DNA from 3 places in the Streptomyces sp. NPDC029466 genome. Region 1 is predicted to be linked to each of the others. Evidence: riboswitches for the same ligand, from Rfam matches in the RefSeq annotation. Region 1 holds a riboswitch; each other region holds the start of a gene.
What was found. A riboswitch is a leader RNA that binds a small molecule or an ion and turns the genes downstream of it on or off. The one in region 1 is predicted to bind cobalamin.

Region 1 (7,068 bases):
AGGACGTCCGCACCACGCTGCACGTTCTCGACCGACTCGGCGAGGAATTCCGGCACCTGGCGAACGACTCGCGCGTTCAACGGGAGGAAACCGACAGTCAGGGCAGTCGGGACAGTCATGGCAGCGCAGGCAGTAACGGCACGAACAGCAGTAACCGTAGTAACGGCAGCTCTGAAGGCCACGACGACAGACCCGCCCCGCCCCCTCTCATGCACAAAGGACGGTCAGGAGAATGACGCAGAGAATCACCGCCTGGTCCGAGATCGACAACGGCCTCGTGCCGGTCGACGAGGGCGAGCTGTTCTACGAGACGGCCGGCTCGGGCCCCGCGGTGGTGCTGCTGCACGGCGGCATGCTCGACCAGCACATGTGGGACGAGCAGTTCACCTGGCTGGTCAACTCCGGGCTGCGCGCGATCCGTTACGACGCCCGCGGCCATGGCCTGTCCTCCACCGTGACCGGCGACTTCGCCCACCACGACGACCTGTGTGCCCTGCTGGACGCACTCGACGTCCCCAGCGCCGTCCTCGTCGGCCTTTCCCACGGCGCGCGGGTCGCGCTGGACACCGCCCTCGCCCACCCCGGCCGGGTGACGGCCCTCGCGCTCGCCTCCCCGGGAATCAGCGGCCGGGCCTTCACCGACCCCTTCGTCCTGGCGCACATCAAGGAGCAGGTGGCCGCGATCGGCGCACCGGACGGCGCGGAGCGGTATGTCGAACACTTCCTGCGGATATGGGTGGACGGGCCGCATCGCGAGCCGTCCGCGGTGCACCCGGGATTCCGTGAACGGATGCGCGCCTCGGCCGCGGCCAATGTGGAGGTCCATGCCGACGGAATGGGCGCCGGAATGCCCCTCGAAGTCGGCGCCGCCGACCGCCTCGGCGAGGTCCGGGTGCCGACGGTCGTGTTCGACGGCGACCTCGACAGCCGCGACATCTCCGCCAACGCCCATGCGATAGCCCTGGCCGTCCCGGGCGCCCGAAGGGTCCGGATACCGGGTGCGGCCCACATGGTCAACCTGGAGAACACCCCGCTCTTCGACCACGAACTGCACGCTTTCCTCTCGTCGCTGGACTACTGACTCCCGTCGTCCCTGGACAACTGACTCCCGCGACCGGCCCACCGCAACCGGCCCCCGGTGACGGGTCCACCGCGGGCCGTGCCCCGCGGACGGCGGAAAACCCCCACACACCTCGCGCCGCGGGGCCGGCGGCTAGAGTGGCCGGGCCGTGGTGTTCGGGAAGCCGGTGACGGACCTTGTGGTCCCAGCCCGGAGCGGCCCTCGCCACTGTGATCGGGGAGTTTCCACCCCTTCCGCGGGCGCCTGGCGCGCCCGCGGCGCCACTGACCGCAGCCCGCGGCCGGGAAGGCGGGGGCGGACGCGGGCACCCTCCCCCAAGCTCTAAAGGAGCAGGGTGGTACCCCCAAGCCAGGAGACCGGCCACGGCATCTCACGAACTGATCCACGAGGTGCTGGAGCGTGACCGCCCGGATGGCCCTGTCCACCGATACCCCGAACTCCCCTGCCCCCGCCACGTTCCGCTGGCGCCGGCAGGACACCGTCCGTACCGCGGGCCTGATGGCCGTCATAGCCGGGCTGCATGTCGTGGCCTTCGGCGTGCTCTTCCTGCTCGTGGTCCCGAACCACTACTCCGTCGGAAGCCAGGTCTTCGGCGTCGGGCTCGGCATCACCGCGTACACCCTCGGTATGCGGCATGCCTTCGACGCCGACCACATCGCCGCGATCGACAACACCACCCGCAAGCTGATGGCCGACGGCAAGCGGCCGGTGTCGGTCGGCTTCTGGTTCGCCCTCGGCCACTCCAGCGTGGTCGTGGTGATGGCGGCCCTCGTGGCCGGTGGTGCCCAGCTCGCCGGCACGCTGCTCAACGACGAGTCCCGTACGCACCAGATCCTGGGCACCGTCGGCACCACGGTCTCGGGCACGTTCCTCTACCTCATCGCCGCTCTCAACCTCATCGCGCTGGCCGGGATCTGGCGGGTCTTCCGCGGGATGCGCGACGGCCGGTACGACGAGGCCGAGCTGGAGCAGCGCCTCGACGCGCGCGGCTTCATGAACCGTTTCCTGGGGCGGTTCACCCGCTCCATCTCCCGCCCGGGTCAGATGTTCCCGCTCGGCTTCCTCTTCGGGCTCGGCTTCGACACCGCGACCGAGGTGACCCTGATGGTGATGGCGGGCAGCGGCGCGGCGGCGGGCCTGCCCTGGTACGCGGTCCTGTGTCTGCCGCTGCTGTTCGCCGCCGGGATGAGCCTGTTCGACACCCTGGACGGCACCTTCATGAACTTCGCCTACCAGTGGGCGTTCGCCAACCCGGTGCGCAAGGTCTACTACAACCTCGCCATCACCGGCCTGTCGATCGCCGTCGCCTTCTTCATCGGCACCATCGAGCTGGTGACCGTGCTGCACGACAAGCTCGGCCTCAACGACGCGGTGACCGGCTGGATTTCCGGCCTCGACCTCGACAATGTCGGCTTCATCATCGTCGGCCTGTTCGTGGTCGTGTGGGCCGCGGCGCTGGCGTACTGGCGACTGGCCGGCGTCGAAAAGCGCTGGGCGGAGCGGGCCGGGCGAGCCGAGACGGCGGAGCAGACCGCGCCGGGAACCTGAGGAAAGGCGGCCCGGCGCCTGCTCGCGCGCCACCGGCCGCCCCCTCCCTGGCACCCGAGCCGCTCCCGGCCCCTCGGGGCCCCTGCCGGGCCCGCGCCCGCAGGCGGCCGAGCCGATCCGGAGCGCTCAACTGCCCGAGCTTCTCCCAGCCCCCTCACCCGCCCGGCTCGGTCCCGCCCTCAGGTCGCCGAGCCCGCAGCGGCGCCCGTCTCCCGGTCCGGCCCCCACTGCTCCAGGGCTGCGGCCAGATCGAGGGGCAGCAGCCGGTCCGGCTGGTCCGGGCCAGGCCAGTCCTCCCGCGGGACCCGCCACATCACCTCGAACTCGTTGCCGTCCGGGTCCTTGGCGTACAGCGACTTGGCGACGAGGTGATCGGTCGATCCCACCAGGGCACCGCGCTCGTCGAGCCGGGTGCGGGCCTCGACGAGTTCGCGGAGCGTGCCGACCTCCCAGGCCAGGTGGTACAGCCCGACCCGTCCGGCCTCGGGCCCCGGCGCGTCCGGCGCCACCGCGAACAGCCCCAGATCGTGATCATTGAGCGAGCCGGGAGCGCTGAGAAACGCGGCCCGCCCCGGTATCTCGACATCCACCGTCAGCCCGAGGGCCTCGGTGTAGAACGCCACCGACCGTGTCACATCGCGGACGTTGAGCACCGCGTGGTTCAGACGTCGTACGGACATGGAACCTGGTCTCCGATCTCCCGGCCGCGACACCGCCGTGGCGCCGCCGCCCTCCCCTGCTTCTGCTCTACCTCGCACACCCCGCCCCTGCCCAGGGCCTGCCGGCCGGTATCCGGCCGGCAGACGTCCCGTCCATGGCGCACTCCGAGTGCGCACGGGGCACGGCAGCCATCTCCGGGGCTCGGGTCCGGCCCCGCGAGGTCGCGTACAAGTACTTGAAACTTCAAGCCACTGCTTCCGACGATACACAGCACCCGCACGGCGAACAACAGCGCCTGCGGCGGACCTGAGGCCCTCACCTCCCGTCCGCCGCACGTGCTCCCTGCTCAGGGCGCTAGGGGGGATCCGGTGCGGCTGTCGCGGACGGTCCGAGGAAGGCAGCGATCGCCGGGCCGAAGTGCGAGTGCGCCACTGCGGGCCGCGGGTTGACGGCGGTGGCTGTCCGCTGCGGCTCCAGCGCGGCGCCGACCGCCAGCTTGGCGGCGTGGATCGCCGCCGGCGGCTGCTCGGCGATGGCAGCGGTGAGCCGGCCGGTGCGGTCGGTGAGTTGCGCCGCGGGCACCTGGTGATCGGCCAGTCCGAGCGCCACCGCCGTGCAGGCGTCGGCCAGCCGGCCGGTGTAGAGCAACTCCCGTGCCACGGACGGTCCGGCAACGGCCACCATGCGGGCGGCGAAGGCAGGGCTGGCGAGGATGCCGAGCCGGGCGATCGGCATCCCGATCCGGGCAGAATCCGCCATCAGCCGCAGGTCGCAGGCGAGGGCGAGCTGGCATCCCGCTCCGGCGGCGACCCCGCGGATCTCGGCGATCACCGGGACAGGACAGTCCTCGATCGCGGAGAACGCCTCTTCCATGCGCGCGAAGGACTCCTCGACGTATCCGGGCTCCGCATCCACCCAGTCGGTCATGTCGGAGCCGGCGCAGAACGTGTCACCGTGCCCCCGGATCACCAGCACCCGCAGCGACCGGCAGGCCCCGAGTTCCCTGACCTGGCGGGCCAGCCGCGCCCAGGCCTCGCCGGGGAGGGCGTTGCGCCGGCTGCCGTCACCGATCCGGATCTCGGCGACCGCCCCGGACCGGACCATCGCGATGCTGACGTCGGGCGCGGGTACGGCGGTCACTTCGCGGCCTTTCGCGCGCACAGGTCGGACCACTGCCGCGGGCCGACCCCCATGTCGGTCAGCACCTGTGCGGTGTGCTCCCCGTGGCGGGGCGGCGGTGTGCGCACGGTCGCCGGATGGTCGGAGAGCTTGATGGGCGAGGTGAGGGTGCGCAGGGTGCCGGCGTCGGGGTGGTCGAGTTCGGTGACCATGCCGCGCGCGACGACCTGGGGGTGCCGCAGGGCCTCGTCGACGGTGTTGATCGGCCCGACCGGTATCTCCGCCTCGGTCAGGAGCACGGCCCATTCCTTGGCCCCACGGGCACCCAGCGCGCGCTCGATGAGTGGGAGCAGCTCCGCACGATGGCGGACCCGGTCCGAGTTGGTCGCGAAGCGTGGGTCGCCGACGAGCGCGGCGAGCCCGATCGCGGTGGCGAAGCGGCGCCACTGCCCGTCGTTTCCGACGGCGACCATCAGGTGGCCGTCGGCGGTGGGAAATGCCTGGTAGGGCACGATCGTGGGATGGGCCGAACCGTAGCGCTGCGGAACGTTGCCGGAGGAGAAGTACCCACTGGCGACGTAGCTCAGCCAGGCCACCTGGCCGTCCAGCAGCGACACATCGACCCAGTCGCCGGTGCCGGTGTGCTCGCGGTTGCGGAGGGCGGCGAGGACGCCGATGGCGGCCCACATCCCGGCCGCCAGATCGGCCGGCGACACCCCGAAGCGCACGGGCGGCCCGGTGGGTTCGCCGGTCACGCTCATGACGCCGCTGACCGCCTGCGCGATCGCGTCGTAGCCCGGCTCGCTCCGGTACGGTCCGGTCTGCCCGTAGCCGCTGATCGAGGCGTACACCACGGCGGGGTTGCGGTCGCGGACGTCCTGGTAGCCCAGCCCGAGACGGGCCGCCGTACCGGGCCGGAAGTTCTCCACGATCACATCGGCGGTGGTGGCCAACTCCTGTACCAGGCGCAGGCAGTCGGGGTCCTTGAGGTCGACGGCGATACCGCGCTTGTTGCGGTTGACGCTGTGGAAGTACGCCGCGTCCTCGCCCTGGAAGGGCGGCCCCCAGACGCGGGTGTCATCGCCGGAGACGGGGTCCTCGACCTTGATCACATCAGCGCCCAGGTCGGCCAGCACCATGGTGCAGAACGGCCCGGACAGGATGCGGGACAGATCGAGAACCTTCAGTCCGGTGAGGGTTCCGTCGTGGACGAGCCAGGGCTTGGGCTGTGATGTGGTGCGCATGTGCGGTGTCACGCCTCTGTTCCAGTGGGTTTCGCCGGGCGGCCGGGTATTCAGGAACCCAGTTCGAGCAGGAGCTCCATGCAGATCGCGGTGGCGTCGAGGAAGTAGTCGACGCGGAGGTTCTCGTTGGGCGCGTGGTTGGCCTGGTCGGCGTTGGCCAGCGGCAGGCCGATGCTGGGCACACCGAGGATCCCGGTGAAGATCCAGTCGGGCAGCGTGCCGCCATAGGCAGGGATCAGCAGCGGATCACGCCCGGTCACCCGGGAGATGGCCCGCGCCACCCTGGGCGTATGGGGGTTGTCGATCGAGGTCCGGGACGCCGGTACGCCACAGACCATGGTGACCGTCACCTCGGGGGCATGGACCCGCAGATGGGCGGCCACCCGCTCGAAGACCGCCTGCGGGTCCTGACCCGGCGTCAGCCGGATATCGACGCCCGCCTCCGCGGTGTCGGGGATGATGGTCCGGTCCACATCCCCCGCGGTGAGCCCGTTGATCGTGAGCGTGGGGCGGTCGGCCAGCCGCTCATAGAAGGACAGCCCGTTGAACGCGGGGTCCATCTCGGCGAGTCCGATGCCCCCGAGGACTTCCTGAAGGTCGAGCGGGAGGGCGGCGAACGCGGCGCGATCGGCGTCGGACAGCGGTTCCCGGCCGTCGTCGAAGCCCTCGACGAGGACCCGGCCGCTGGGGTCCTTGAGACTCGCCAGCGCCTGGACCAGTCGCCATGCCGGGTTGGGCGCGACATTGCCGAAATTCCCGGAATGCAGCGGGTGGCTCGGGCCGGTGGCGGTGATCCGGAGACGGATCATGCCGCGGACCCCGTGCGAGACACACCATTCACCGGACTCATGCACCGAACGGTCGCTCCAGACCACGAGATCGCAGTCGAACAGCTCCTGGTGCGCGCGCAGGGTGTCCGCCAGTGTGGGGCTGCCGATCTCCTCCTCGCCATCGAGGAGCACGGTGACCGTGCAGGGGAGCGCACCTATGTGCTCCTCGAAGAGACGCAGCGCCTGTAGGTGCGCGTAGTGCTGCCCCTTGTTGTCACCGGTGCCGCGGCCCCAGATCCGCCCGTCCCGCAGGACGGGGGTGAAGGGATCGGAGTCCCACCTCTCGCGTGGCCCGGCCGGCTGGACGTCGTAGTGGCCGTAGAGCAGGACGTGCGGCGCTCCCGTCGGCCCCGCGCGGTGGCCGACCACCGCCGGCCGGCCCTTGCCGGCGAGCACCGACGGAGTCAGACCGGCCCGCTTGACCTCTTCGACGGCGACATCGGTCGCGGCGGGAAAGCCCTCGCCGGTCGCGCTCACACTGGGGTGGCTGACGTACTCCATCAGTCCGGCGATGAGTTCGTCCTGGCATCCCTGCACGAGCTCGCGCGGCGTGGCGGGGAGTTGGGCGCGGATCGGGCAAGCGTCT
Region 2 (7,068 bases), on a different contig from region 1:
CGGCGCTGATGGAGGTGACGCCGGGGATGACCTCGGTGGGATAGCGGTGGGCCAGCCGCTTGTGCATGTGCTGGTAGGAGCCGTAGAAGAGCGGGTCGCCCTCGGAGATGACGGCGACCGTGCGGCCGGCGTCGAGGTGCGCGGCGAGGCGGGCCGCCGCGGATTCGTAGAACTCGTCCAGCGCGCCCCGGTAGCCGCCGGGGTGATCGGTCGACTCCGTGGTGACCGGGTAGATCAGCGCTTCCTCGATGTGGTCGGCGCGGAGGTGCTGTGCGGCGATGGAGCGCGCGATGGAACGTCCGTGCCGGGCGCTGTGGTAGGCGATGACGTCGGCCTCGGCGATGACCTCGACCGCCCGGACCGTCATGAGGGACGGGTCGCCGGGGCCGAGGCCCACACCGTAGAGGCGACCGGTCAGCTGCTGCTCGCTCACGCTCACTCTTCCTCGCTTGCCAGGGCGTTGATCGCGGCGGCGGCCATGGCGCTGCCGCCCCGGCGCCCGCGCACGACGATGTGGTCCAGTTCCGACGGGTGTGCGATCAGCGCGTCCTTGGACTCCGCGGCGCCGATGAAGCCGACGGGTATGCCGATCACGGCGGCGGGGCGGGGCGCGCCCTCCTCGATCATTTCGAGGAACCGGAAGAGGGCGGTCGGGGCGTTGCCGAACGCGACCACGGCGCCTTCCATCCGGTCCCGCCACAGCTCCAGGGCGGCGGCGCTGCGGGTCGTCCCCATCCGGGCGGCCAGGTCCGGCACCGACGGGTCGGCGAGGGTGCACAGCACGTCGTTGTCGGCCGGCAGCCGCTTACGGGTGACGCCGCTGGCCACCATGTTGGCGTCGCAGAGGATCGGCGCACCGGCGCGCAGCGCCTCGCGGGCGCGGGCCACCACCTCGGGGGTGAAGGCGAGATCGCGTACCAGGTCGACCATGCCGCAGGCGTGGATCATCCGGACCGCGACCCGGCTGACGTCGGCGGGCAGGCCGCCGAGGTCCGCCTCGGCGCGGATGGTGGCGAAGGACTGGCGATAGATCGCCGCACCGTCCTTCTCGTAGTCGAACGCGGTCACTGTGGCCTCGGGTTTGTCGGGTACGGGACGGTTCTGGCGGTGGGACATGGCGCTGTGGTTCGGGGGTGGTTCATGAGGTGGGGGAGGGCGCTGTGGGTCGGGCGGTTCCGGGGGTGGGGCACGGGCCTCTGGAGCGGCGCTTCATGAGGTGGAGCAGGGGGCAGCGGGGGGTGCCGCCGGGGCGGGTGGGGTCTTCGGCCGGACGACCGAGACCCGGTAGCCGTCCGCCGTCGCCAGCACATCGACCCAGGCGCCGTGCGGGTGCCCACAGCGCCGCTCACATCCGGACCAGTACACGGGGAGGTGGTGGCGGGGGGCCGAGTTGTCCGCCCCTGCCTCCGGCCCCGGCCCCGGCCCCGGTCCCGGTCCCCGCTCCGGCTTCGGCCCCGCCTCCGGTCCGGGCCCCGGCTCCGCCTCGGGTCCCGGTCCCGGCTCCGCTTTGCCAGGGAGGCGGATGGGGTCGGGGCAGGTGCCGGTGCCGGTGCCGGAGCCGGAGCCGGATGCCGATACGGGGACGGGGGTGCCCGCCGTGACCGCGGCCGTGGCGTCGGCCCGTACATCGGTAAGGGACTTGGCGCAGCCGGGGCGGCCGGTGCAGGCCCCGATGCGGTGCCAGGGGGAGTCCGGGTCGGTGATCAGCCCGGCGGTGGCCAGCTCACGCAGACGGGCGGTCGCCGCGTCGGCGGACAGCCCCGGGATGACGATGCCGCGCCAGGGAGTGAGCCGGAGAACGCCGTCCCCGTCCGCCGCGGCGACGGCGACCAGCAGCCGCCACTGCGCGACGGACAGCCGCCCCAGCGGCGCGAGAACCGAGAGCGCGTGCGCTCCGTCGCCGCCCTCGATGATGCCGGGGGCGGAGGAGTCGGCGTAGGGGGTGCGGGCGCGGTGCGGCGCGGGGGCCGCGTACGGAGCGGAGGTCGCGTATGGCGCGGAGGCGGAGTACGGCGGGGAGCTGGGCGCGGCAGGCTCGTTGGTGCCGGGCACCTCAGCCACCTGCGCCGCAGCAGCCACGTCGGCCGCCCCGACCACGTCCGCCGCCGCAGCCACAAGCACACACTCAACCCCCGCCCCCCGCAGCCGCTCCGCGACCGCCCGGGCCGTCAGGCCATGGCCGGCGGGGAGTTCACGGACCCGCCAGGCGCCGCTGCCGCTCGCCTCGGCGGCGGAGAGGAATGCCTCGGCGGCGGTGAGGGCGGCGCGTGGGGCGTCCGGGCCGGCGATCCGCAGGGCCGCCGGGTAGTCGCCGACCCGCAGCAGGGCACTGGCTCCGGGGCGGGCCGGATGTCCGGTTTCGGACTGGTGCCCGTGGTCCGTCGGTGCCTCGGTCCCGGCCGGTTCTGCGACCAAGCTCACATCGCCGCCGAGCGCCGCCACATCGCCCCGGCCGTCGTCCAGGACGAAGAGGAAGCGGCCCGACAGCGCGGTCGCGGACTCGCTCGTGCAGAGCAGTCCGTCCAGCTCACGGGCCCACAACCGCACGTCAGAAGGGGTGTGCCGGTCCAGTCCGGCCAGGGGGGAGGCGAGGATGTTGCGGATGCGTTCGTGGCGCTCGGAGGGCAGCAGACCGGCGTCGCGCAGCAGGGCGGCGAGCCGGCTGCCGCAGTCGTCCGGGAGGCCGCGGAGTTCCGCGTTGCCGCGGGAGGTGAGGGAGAGATGGCCGTCCCCGAGCCGGTCCGCGGCATCAGCCAGTGCCTCGGCCTGACGAACCGTCAAGTCTCCGGCGGGCAGTCGCACTCGGGCGAGGTGTCCGTCGGCGGCGGAGTGCAGCCGCAGCGCTCCCGGGCAGGCGTCACCGCGGTCCCGTATGGGCGGCTCGGACCCGGGGGGCCGTGTCGAGGGGGAGGGCGGCATGGCCGCGAGCATACCCACGGAGGTGGGTGGCCCATCCGGGCCGGATCCGGCCAAGCTCGCGGCCCGATGCGCGTACGGAGGCGCCCGCCCCCGTCCCGATACGGCAGGTCCGGAGGCCCGCTTACCTCGCTCGGCCGCAGCCCTTACTATGCAGGTCGGTGGGTCGGACGGCCCGCCGACGCCAGCGACGGCGCAGGGCCTTACGGCCCCAGGGAGGAAGCCCGGTGTGAATCCGGCGCGGTCCCGCCACTGTGAACCCGGCAGCTGCCGGGTGAGCCAGGAACTCCCGCCGTCCATACGACCACCCGGGGCGCGGATACCCCGAGGAAGGCCTGCGCTCGCATGCTTCTGCTGCTGTCGACCTCCGACACCGACCTGCTCAGCGCCCGGGCGGCCACGGGTCCCGTGCCGTATCGGCTCGCCAACCCCGCCCGCCTCGACGTCGCCGAACTCCCCGCGCTGCTGGAGGGCACCGACCTCGTCGTCGTACGTCTCCTCGGCGGTATCCGCGCCTGGGAGGAGGGCCTGGAGGTGCTGCTCGCCGAGGACCAGCACCGGCCGGTCGTCGTGCTCACCGGTGAACAGGCCCCCGACGCCCAGCTCATGGAGCAGTCCACGGTCCCGGTCGGCATCGCGGCCGAGGCGCACGCCTATCTCGCGCACGGCGGCCCGGCCAACCTCGACCAGCTCGCCCGCTTCCTCTCCGACACGGTGCTGCTGACCGGCCATGGCTTCGAGCCGCCGGAGCCCGCCCCGTCCTGGGGCCCGCTGGACTGGGAAGGGCGCAACCAGACCGGCCCGCTGGTCGCCGTGCTCTACTACCGCGCCCACCACATGAGCGGCAACACCGCTTTCGTACGGACCCTGTGCGAGCAGATCGAGGAGGCCGGCGGGCGCGCCCGGCCGCTGTTCGTGGCCTCCCTGCGCGCCCCCGAGCCGGAGCTGATCGAGGCGCTGGGGAGCGCCGACGCCCTGGTCACCACGGTCCTCGCGGCGGGCGGCAGCAAGCCCGCCGAGGCCTCCGCGGGCGGCGACGACGAGTCCTGGGACGCGGGCGCGCTGGCCGCCCTGGACGTGCCGATCCTTCAGGCGCTGTGCCTGACCGGGCCGCGCAGCGCCTGGGAGGAGAACGACGAGGGGCTCTCGCCGCTGGACGCCGCCTCGCAGATCGCGGTCCCCGAGTTCGACGGCCGGCTGATCACCGTCCCGTTCTCCTTCAAGGAGGTCGACGAGGACGGACTGCCGGTCTACGTCGCCGACCCCGAGCGCGCCGCCCGGGTCGCCGGGATCGCCGTCCGGCACGCCCGGCTGCGCCACATCCCGGCCGCGGAGAAGCGCCTCGCGCTGGTGCTGTCCGCCTACCCGACCAAGCACTCCCGCATCGGCAACGCGGTCGGGCTGGACACCCCGGCCAGTGCCGTGGCCCTGCTGCGCCGCCTCCGGGCGGACGGCTACGACTTCGGTGACGAGACCGCCGAGCCGGTCCCGGGCCTGGAGTCCGGCGACGGTGACGAGCTGATCTACGCCCTCATCGAGGCCGGCGGCCACGACCAGGAGTGGCTCACCGAGGAACAGCTCGCCCGTAACCCGGTCCGCATTCCGGCCGCCGACTACAAGCGCTGGTACGCCACGCTGCCGCAGGAACTCCGGGACTCCGTCGAGCAGCACTGGGGGCCGCCGCCCGGTGAGATGTTCGTCGACCGCAGCCGGAACCCCGACGGCGACATCGTGCTGGCCGCGCTGCGCCGCGGCAATCTCCTGATCCTCATCCAGCCGCCGCGCGGCTTCGGCGAGAACCCGATCGCGATCTACCACGACCCCGATCTGCCGCCCTCGCACCACTACTTGGCGGCCTACCGCTGGATCGCGGCGTCTGCCGACGACGGCGGCTTCGGCGCGGACGCCATGGTCCACCTGGGCAAGCACGGCAACCTGGAGTGGCTGCCCGGCAAGAACGCGGGCCTGTCCGCGGCCTGCGGCCCCGACGCCGCCCTCGGCGACCTGCCGCTCATCTACCCCTTCCTGGTCAACGACCCCGGCGAGGGCACCCAGGCCAAGCGCCGGGTGCACGCCACCCTCGTCGACCACCTCGTCCCGCCGATGGCCCGTGCCGAGTCCTACGGCGACATCGCGCGCCTGGAACAGCTCCTCGATGAGTACGCGGCGATCTCCGCGATGGACCCGGCCAAGCTGCCCGCGATCCGCGCCCAGATCTGGACGCTGATCCAGGCCGCCAAGCTCGACCACGACCTGGGGATGGACGAACGCCCCGACGACGACGGCTTTGACGACTTCCTGCTGCACGTCGACGGCTGGCTGTGCGAGGTCAAGGACGCCCAGATCCGCGACGGACTCCATGTGCTGGGCGGCGCGCCGGCCGGCGAGGCACGGGTCAACCTCGTCCTGTCCATCCTGCGCGCCCGCCAGATCTGGGGCGGTACGTCCGCCCTGCCCGGTCTGCGGGAGGCGCTCGGACTGGACGAGTCCGCGGCCACCCGCACGACCGCCGACGAGGCGGAGGCCACCGCCCGCGCCCTGGTGCAGGCGATGGAGGACGCGGACTGGGACCCGGCGGCGGTGGCCAAGACCGCCGAGGGGCACCCGGCCGCGGTCGCCGACATCCTCGACTTCGCCGCCCGTCAGGTCGTCCCACGTCTCGCCGCCACCACCGACGAGATCGACCACGCCGTACACGCCCTCAACGGCGGCTTCGTCCCGGCCGGGCCCTCCGGCTCCCCGCTCCGTGGCCTGGTCAACGTGCTGCCGACGGGCCGGAACTTCTACTCCGTCGACCCCAAGGCCGTGCCCTCCCGCCTCGCCTGGGAGACCGGCCAGGCCCTCGCCGACTCCCTGCTGACGCGCTACCGCGAGGACAACGGCGACTGGCCGCAGTCCGTCGGGCTGTCGCTGTGGGGCACCAGCGCCATGCGGACGTCCGGCGACGACGTGGCCGAGGCGCTGGCGCTGCTGGGTGTCCGGCCCGTCTGGGATGACGCCTCGCGCCGGGTCAACGGACTGGAGCCGATCCCCCTCGCCGAGCTCGGCCGCCCCCGTGTCGATGTCACGCTGCGCATCTCCGGCTTCTTCCGGGACGCCTTCCCGCATGTCATCGGCCTGCTCGATGACGCCGTACGGCTCGCCGCCGGACTGGACGAGCCGGCCGCGGAGAACTTCGTCCGCGCCCACACCCAGGCCGACCTCGCCGACCACGGCGACGAGCGCCGCGCCACCACCCGCATCTTCGGCTCCCGCCCGGGGACGTACGGTGCGGGTCTGCTCCAGCTGATCGACTCCCGTGACTGGCGCACCGACGCCGACCTGGCCGAGGTCTACACGGTCTGGGGCGGCTACGCCTACGGCCGCGGGCTGGAGGGCCGGCCGGCCCGCTCCGAGATGGAGACCGCCTACAAGCGCATCGCGGTCGCCGCCAAGAACACCGACACCCGCGAGCACGACATCGCGGACTCCGACGACTACTTCCAGTACCACGGCGGCATGGTCGCCACCGTCAAGGCGCTCAAGGGCAAGGCCCCCGAGGCGTACATCGGTGACTCCACCCGCCCGGAGACGGTCCGCACCCGCACCCTGGTCGAGGAGACCTCCCGGGTCTTCCGCGCCCGGGTGGTCAACCCCCGCTGGATCGAGGCGATGCGCCGCCACGGCTACAAGGGCGCCTTCGAACTCGCCGCCACCGTGGACTACTTGTTCGGCTACGACGCCACCACGGGCGTGGTCGCCGACTGGATGTACGACAAGCTCGCCCAGACCTACGTCCTCGACCCCGAGAACCGGGCCTTCCTGGAGGAGGCCAACCCCTGGGCCCTGCACGGGATCGCCGAGCGCCTCCTGGAGGCGGAATCCCGCGGCATGTGGGAGAAGCCGGACGCCGAGACGCTGGCGGCGCTGCGCCAGGCCTTCCTGGAGACCGAGGGGGAGCTGGAGGGCGAGGACTGACCCACCGCGGGGCGGGCCTGCCGTGGCCCGCCCCGGCGGGAGGCCGCGGCCGGCCACGACGCGTGGCCGCGGCCGGGGCCCGTCAGCTGACCGGGGCGGGGTCCGGCCCTCGGACCGGACCGCCGGCCCCCTCAGGCGGCCTTCGCGGTGATATCCCCGTTGCTGGTGGTCAGCTCCAGGCGGTAGCGGGCCGCC
Region 3 (7,068 bases), on a different contig from region 1:
CTTGTAGGTCTCCGCGGCCAGATCCCGCTTGACCTGCTCCCAGCCCTCGCGCGCCGCGTCCTCGCTGGAGGCGATGTCGCGCTGGACCCAGGACCAGCCCTCGCCCATCTTGTGCCAGGCGACGGTGCCGCCCTCACCGGACTCCCCGAGCACCTTCAATGCCCGCTCCTCGCCGACCTTCCACTTCGCCGACTTCACGAACTGGAACACCCCGACCGGCCAGCCCTGGTTCCAGGCGCGCAGCGCCAGCCCGAAGGCGGCGGTGGACTTGCCCTTGCCCTGGCCGGTGTGGACGAACACCAGCGGACGGTTGCGGCGCTGGCGGGTGGTGAGCCCGTCGTTCGGTACGACGGACGGCTGTCCCTGCGGCATTACGCGGCCTTCCTGTTGCCCTGCACGGTCCGTACGAGCGCGGAGACACTGTCCGCGCGCAGTTCGTCGAGGGTGATCGCGGTGCCCTGGAGCTCCCGGGCCAGCTCGCCCGCCAGCCCCAGCCGCACCGGGCCCGCCTCACAGTCCACGACCACCGACGCGGTGCCCTCACCGGCCAGCAGCCGGGCGGCGCGGGCGGCCCGGACGACGGGCTCCGGACCGCCGGTCGCCCGGCCGTCGGTCACGACCACCAGCAGCGGCCGCCGCGAGGCATCCCGCATCCGCTCCACCCGCAGCACCTCATGGGCCTTCAGCAGGCCCTCGGACAGTGGCGTACGGCCGCCCGTCGGCAGCTGCTCCAGCCGCGCCGCACCCGCCTCGACCGAGGACGTCGGGGGCAGGGCCAGCTCGGCGCCGGTGCCGCGGAAGGTGATCAGGCCGATCTTGTCGCGCCGCTGGTAGGCGTCCAGCAGCAGCGAGAGCACCGCGCCCTTGACCGCGCTCATCCGCTTCCGCGCCGCCATCGAACCGGAGGCGTCCACGACGAACAGGACCAGATTGCCCTCCCGCCCCTCGCGTACCGCCTCGCGCAGATCGTCCCGGCGCACCACCAGTCCCCGCCCGCTGCGGCCGCGGGCCCGCTGGTGCGGCGCCGCCGCCTGCACGGTCGCCGCCAGATGCAGCTTGCCCAGGGCGCCTTGGGGGCGGCGGGCGCCGGTCGTCCGGCCGTGGGCGGTACGGGCCCGGGAGCGGCGGCCGTCCGCGCCCTCGCCCAGGCCCGGCACATCCAGGCGCCGGGTCTTGAACGGCTCGGTGGCCCCGACCGCCGCCTTCTCCCCGGCCGCGCCCCCCTGCGGCGCGCTCTCCGGCTCGGGCGCGGGCTCGGGGGCCTGCGGAGTCCGCGGGGCCTCCCGGTCCTGCTGGTGGGGGAGTTCGGCCTCCGGCGGAAGCGGCGCCTCGTCCGGCCCGCCGTCCCGGGGCGGATGCCCGCCGCCCTCCGGGCCGCCGCCGTCCGGTCCGCCCCCGTCGGGACCGCCGTCCGGACCGTCCGGCTCCGGATCGTCGTCGCCGTCCGCGCCCTCGTCAGCGCCGAACTCCTCCAGCGTCCGGTCGAGCTTGTCCTCGTCCAGGCCGGGGGCGTCGAAGGGGTTGCGGCGCCGGCGGTGCGGCAGCGCCAGCAGCGCCGCCTGCCGCACGTCCTCCTCCAGGACGTCCGTCCGCCCCGCCCAGGCGGCCAGCGCGGTGGCGGTACGCGCCATCACGATGTCCGCGCGCATCCCGTCCACCTCGAACGCGGCGCAGGTCGCGGCGATCTGCCGGAGCGCCGCATCGCCCAGCGTCACCCGCGGCAGCAGCTCCCTGGCCGCGGCGATCCGCCCGCGCAGCGCGTCCTCCTCGGCCGCCCAGTCCGCCGCGAAACCGGCCGGATCGGCGTCGTAGGCCAGCCGGCGCCGGACGACCGCCACCCGCTCGTCGGGCTCGCGCGAGGCGGCGACCTCGACCGTGAGCCCGAACCGGTCCAGCAACTGCGGCCGCAGCTCGCCCTCTTCGGGGTTCATCGTCCCGACGAGCAGGAAACGGGCCGCGTGGCGTACGGAGACCCCCTCGCGCTCCACGTACGAGGCGCCCATGGCGGCGGCGTCCAGCAGCAGGTCCACGAGGTGGTCATGGAGCAGATTGACCTCGTCGACGTACAGGATGCCGCGGTGCGCGTCCGCCAGCAGGCCCGGCTCGAAGGCCTTCACGCCCTCCGACAGCGCCCGCTCGATGTCCAGCGCGCCGACCAGCCGGTCCTCGGAGGCGCCGACGGGGAGTTCGACCATCCGCGTCGGGCGCTCCTCGACGCCGCCGGTCCCGTGCGGCCCGTCGGGGCAGCCGGGGTCCGGCGCGGCCGGGGCGCAGGCGAAGCGGCAGCCGCTGATCACGTCCACGGCCGGCATCAGCGCCGACAGCGCCCGGACGGCGGTGCTCTTGGCGGTGCCCTTCTCGCCGCGGACCAGCACGCCGCCGACCGCGGGGCTCACCGCGTTCAGCAGCAGCGCGAGCCGCAGATCTTCCATCCCGACCACCGCGGTGAAGGGGTACTGCGGGGTGGTGTTGTGCGCGGTCGTCATGCTGTGTCGTCCTCCACGTCGCCGTCGAGCTCCGGATTCGTCGTGTGTGTACCCCTCATGGCGCCCCCGGAGGGACGAACGGCAGTCCCTCCGGCACCCCTTCCTCGATCAGCCGCAGCAGCGCGGCGGTGTCCGCGTGCTCCTCGATCAGATCGCCCAGCCGGTCCAGCTGTTCCTCGCGCAGCACCCCGAAACGGGTGTCGGGGGCCGGGACGAACGCCCGGCCCGCGTCCGCCGCGACCCGCCGCAGGAAGGCCCGGCGGAAGCCGTCGCTCTCCAGCGAGCCGTGCCAGTGCGTGCCCCATACGGAGCCAACCCGGCAACCGTCCAGGAACTCCTGGTCCCCGCCGCTCACTTCGGCGACACCGTGGTGGATCTCGTACCCCTCCACCGGCTCGCCCAGCGCCGTACCGGCCGGCCGCGCCAGCGTCTTCTCCGCCGCGAACCGCACCCGTACGGGCAGCAGGCCCAGCCCGTCGACCACGCCCGCCTTCGACTCGATCTCGTCCTCGATGCGCTCGCCCAGCATCTGGAAGCCGCCGCAGATACCCAGCACCGGGCGCCCCTCGGCGGCCCGCCGGGCGATCGCGTCCGCCAGGCCGCGCTCCCGCAGCCACGCCAGCGCCCGGACGGTGCCCCGGGTCCCCGGCAGCACCACCAGGTCGGCGTCGGCCAACTCCTCGGGCCGGTCCACGAACCGCACCACCACGCCCGGTTCGGCGGCCAGCGCGTCCACGTCCGTGAAGTTCGACATCAGCGGCACGGCACAGACCGCCACCCGCAGCACATCCGCGCCGTGCGGCGGCGCGACCACGCTCTCGCGCACCGCCCCGCGCAGCGACACCCTCAGGCCGTCCTCCTCGTCGATGCCGAGCCCGTGCGCGAAGGGCAGCACGCCCAGCGTCTGCCGCCCGGTCAGGCCGCGCAGCATCTCCAGCCCCGGCTCCAGCAGCGTCACATCACCCCGGAACTTGTTGACCAGATACCCGGCGACCAGCGCCTGGTCCTCCTTGGACAGCAGCGCGGTGGTGCCGAAGAACGAGGCGAACACCCCGCCGCGGTCGATGTCACCGACCACGACCGCCGGGATACGGGCGGCCCGTGCGAGGCCCATGTTCACGATGTCGGTACGCCGCAGATTGATCTCGGCGGGACTGCCGGCGCCCTCACAGATCACCGCGTCATGGGTACGCCGCAGCTCCTGGAGGCAGTCGGTCACCGTGCCGAGCAACTGCTCCCGGCGGCCCGCGTACTGCGCCTTCCCCTGGGACGTCCCCCCGAAGTACCCGCGGGCGCTGAGCTCGCCCACCGGCTTCCCCAGCAGCACCACCTGGCTGCTGCGGTCACTGCCCGGCTTGAGCAGGACCGGGTTCATCAGCGCGGTGGGCTCCACCCGCGCCGCGGCGGCCTGCATCGCCTGGGCCCGTCCGATCTCCGCGCCCTCGCGCGTGACGAACGAATTCAGCGACATGTTCTGTGCCTTGAAGGGCGCCACCCGGACGCCCTGCCGGACCAGCCAGCGGCAGATCCCCGCCGTCACCACGCTCTTACCGGCGTCGGACGTCGTACCGGCCACCAACAGGCCACCGCCGACCGCCCCGCCGGCTGCCTTCAACCGCCCGTTCACCGGGTCCTCCTCCTGGACTTCGGGTCACTACACCCGCCCACCCCCCGAAGGGGGGTGGGCGGCGGGGAAAAAACGGACGGCCTCATACCGGGCCCGCCTTACGCCCGCATACCCATCCCGCCGTACGCCCGCGCCCCCCGGCCCCACGAGCGACCGCCCCACGGGCCACCGCCGCCCGCGCCACGCCGACCGCGGCCCGCGCGGCCACCGTCGTCACCAGTGCCAGCGCGCTCACCCGGCGGGAGAGCCGCACCGCCCGTTCGATGTCCGGCACCGCCACCTGCGGCGCCGCGCCGTTGAGCACCGGACGGTGTTCCACCCGCCCGCCGTACGCCAGCGTGCCGCCCAGCCGTACGCCCAGCGCACCCGCGAACGACGCCTCCACCGGGCCCGCGTTGGGGCTCGGATGCGCCCCGCCGTCCGCCCGCCAGGCCCGCAGCGCACCGCGCCGGTCGGGGCCCGCGAGTACGGTCAGCGCGGCGGTCAGCCGGGAGCCGGGCCAGCCGGCGAGATCGTCGAGCCGGGCCGCGGCCCAGCCGAAACGGCGGTAGCGCGGCGACTTGTGCCCCACCATCGCGTCCAGGGTGTTCACCGCGCGGAACGCCACCAGACCGGGCACCCCGCCCAGCGCGCCCCACACCAGGGCACCCACCACCGCGTCGGAGGTGTTCTCGGCGACCGACTCCACCACCGCACGGGCCATCTGCGGCCCGTCCAGCGCCTGCGGATCGCGCCCGCACAGATGCGGCAGCCGCTCCCGTGCCACGTCCAGGTCACCCGCCGTCAGCGCCCCGCCGACGGCCCGCGCCTCCCGGCCGAGCGAGGTGCCGCCCAGCACGGCCCAGACCGTCGCCGCGGTCAGCGCGACCCCGGCGCCACCACGGAGCGACAGCAAAGAAGCGGGAGCAGTGCCCCGCACAGCGCGCTCCAACAGCGCCGCACCGGCAGCGGCTCCGCCCGCACACAGCACGGCATGAGCCGCCCCGTAACCGCGGTGGTCGCGCCACAGCCGGCGTTCGACGGCACCCGCGGCCCGGCCGAACGCGGCCACCGGATGGCCGCGCCGCGGATCCGCCGCGATCAGGTCGCCGAGAAAGCCGAGGGCCGCGCCGTACACATATCCCGCGTGTTCGCCGCGCATCGGGTCAGACCGCCGTGCGAAGGCGTCCGTGCTGTCCCGCCCGGCCCCGAAGGAGCCCTGCGGCGGTGGGCAGTGGCGATCTCAAGGGGCGGCCGGGCATGGCGGTATGTCCTCACTCAGGGTCCGCGCCCTGGCTCGACGTGACGGCGACCAGAGTCTCCTGGCTCCCGGATCGGCGTGTCCTCCGGCCTTCCAGTCCCGCGTACGTCATCCGACGCATGCGAGGCGGACCGTGGCCTTCGCTGGAGGAACGCTCCCCGGTGACAGTGGCGGGACCGCGCCGGATTCGCACCGGACTTCCTCTGCTGTCGCCGATTGGCTCCGGCAGTCCACCACGCCCCGCGAACGCCGTCAACTCACCCTTGACCTGCGACGCTGCCCTGTGGCAGGCGCTGTGGCGCACGCCACAGCGTGGCTGAGGGGTCACGGACGGTTGCCCGCGCACCTGATCCCGCGTCACTATCTGGTGCACGGCGGCGAAGGGGCCGCCGGAAGGGGGCCGGGGGATGCCGCAGCGCGCTGACCGTCATGAGATCCGTATCAGGATCACGGGCACCAACAATCCTGACCAGGACGTCGAGGACCTCAAGGCGTGGCTGGAGCGCGAGCCCTGGCTGAACCGGCGGTCGCACGACTGGGAGCTGCGGCCGGCGGAGGAGCGCGACGACGGACCCGGCGACATGGCCATCGGCGTCGACGACCTGATCCTCGTCGTCGTCGGCGCGGTCGCCGCCGAGATCACCAAGGGCCTGAGCATCGCCCTGCGCGAGTGGCTGCGCCGCCGCAGGGAGGAACGCGACACCGGCGAACGGCCCGCCGTGGCGGTCGGCGGCGGGGACGGCGAGCTGCGCGCGCTGGGCGAAGCGGGACCGGGCGCCGCGGCTCCTGAACGCCCCGATCCCGGCAGCCCGGCGAACGGGGGCGGCAGCACCGCCGGGGACTGAGCCGGATGTCCGAATACGACGCACGGGGCAAGGTCAACCGGGCCCTGCTGATCTGTGTCGACGACTACCGCCACCTGCGGCCGCTGCCCGCGGTGCGGGACAACCCCGGGGAACTCGAACGCGTCCTGCTCGCCCCCGGCACCGACCTCTTCACCAAGGGCGAGGTCGTCATCTGCCGGCCCCAGGAGCCCTGGGAGGTCGAACAGGCCCTGGACGCCGTCACCCAGGAGGCCCGCGGGCTGCTGCTGGTGTACTTCTCCGGCCACGGCCGGGTGGGCCCGGACGGCGGCAATCTCCAGCTCATGGTCGGTGCCTCGGAACGGCGGCACAAAACCGTCTCCTGGCAGGACACGGTGCTGTCCTACCTGGACAACGCGCGGGCCGACCGGATCGTGATCGTCCTGGAGTGCTGTTACGCCGGCAACGCCGGGGAGGCCTTCCACGCCTGCCGCACCCCCACCTCGCTGCTGATGGCCGCACAGCCCAACCGCCGGATCTTCAGCGGCGAGGAGCCCACCGGCGGCAGTGTCTTCACCCGCGCCCTGCGGCAGATCCTGGAACAGGGCATCCCCGGCAAGCGGTTCGTCACCTTCGAGGACCTCGTCCGCGAGCTGCGGGACCAACTGGCCGGCGAGCGGACCCCGATGGGCGACGTCTGGGAGCCCCGCTCGGCCAAGCAGAACACCGTCGACGACGTCATCCTGTCCTTCGCCACCCCCGGCGTCCGGCCGCCCACCCCGCTGCGGATCCGATTACGGCGCCGGCTGAACACCTCCTTCCGGCACTGGTTCCGTATCCTGATGGTGCTGGCGATCATCGCCGTACCGGCCACCGCCGGCGTCGTCCTGCTGAACCTCCCGGGCGGCGCCG

Region 2: it holds a riboswitch for cobalamin, as region 1 does, so the genes downstream of both, cobN (cobaltochelatase subunit CobN) here and nicT (Nickel transporter NicT) in region 1, are expected to answer to the same signal.
Region 3: it holds a riboswitch for cobalamin, as region 1 does, so the genes downstream of both, ACZ4XD_RS17005 (cobalamin biosynthesis protein) here and nicT (Nickel transporter NicT) in region 1, are expected to answer to the same signal.

Annotation. Positions count from the first base shown of each region.
Region 1 covers NZ_JBVHZH010000001.1:173,426-180,493, forward strand. Annotated here, with positions in the region: gene ACZ4XD_RS00760 (MarR family winged helix-turn-helix transcriptional regulator) at 1-236, shown strand, start outside; gene ACZ4XD_RS00765 (alpha/beta fold hydrolase) at 233-1,081, shown strand; cobalamin riboswitch at 1,214-1,460, shown strand; partial or broken gene nicT (Nickel transporter NicT) at 1,471-2,629, shown strand; gene ACZ4XD_RS00775 (VOC family protein) at 2,809-3,309, opposite strand; gene ACZ4XD_RS00780 (enoyl-CoA hydratase/isomerase family protein) at 3,644-4,429, opposite strand; gene ACZ4XD_RS00785 (CaiB/BaiF CoA transferase family protein) at 4,426-5,652, opposite strand; gene ACZ4XD_RS00790 (M20/M25/M40 family metallo-hydrolase) at 5,703-7,068, opposite strand, start outside.
Region 2 covers NZ_JBVHZH010000004.1:124,337-131,404, forward strand. Annotated here, with positions in the region: gene cobJ (precorrin-3B C(17)-methyltransferase) at 1-367, opposite strand, end outside; gene ACZ4XD_RS05785 (precorrin-8X methylmutase) at 436-1,116, opposite strand; gene ACZ4XD_RS05790 (cobalamin biosynthesis protein CobG) at 1,210-2,931, opposite strand; cobalamin riboswitch at 3,093-3,225, shown strand; gene cobN (cobaltochelatase subunit CobN) at 3,262-6,873, shown strand; gene ACZ4XD_RS05800 (DUF4097 family beta strand repeat-containing protein) at 7,005-7,068, opposite strand, start outside.
Region 3 covers NZ_JBVHZH010000020.1:8,888-15,955, reverse strand. Annotated here, with positions in the region: gene cobO (cob(I)yrinic acid a,c-diamide adenosyltransferase) at 1-372, opposite strand, end outside; gene ACZ4XD_RS17015 (putative cobaltochelatase) at 372-2,486, opposite strand; gene ACZ4XD_RS17010 (cobyric acid synthase) at 2,542-4,113, opposite strand; gene ACZ4XD_RS17005 (cobalamin biosynthesis protein) at 4,196-5,254, opposite strand; cobalamin riboswitch at 5,408-5,557, opposite strand; gene ACZ4XD_RS17000 (effector-associated constant component EACC1) at 5,761-6,198, shown strand; gene ACZ4XD_RS16995 (caspase family protein) at 6,204-7,068, shown strand, end outside.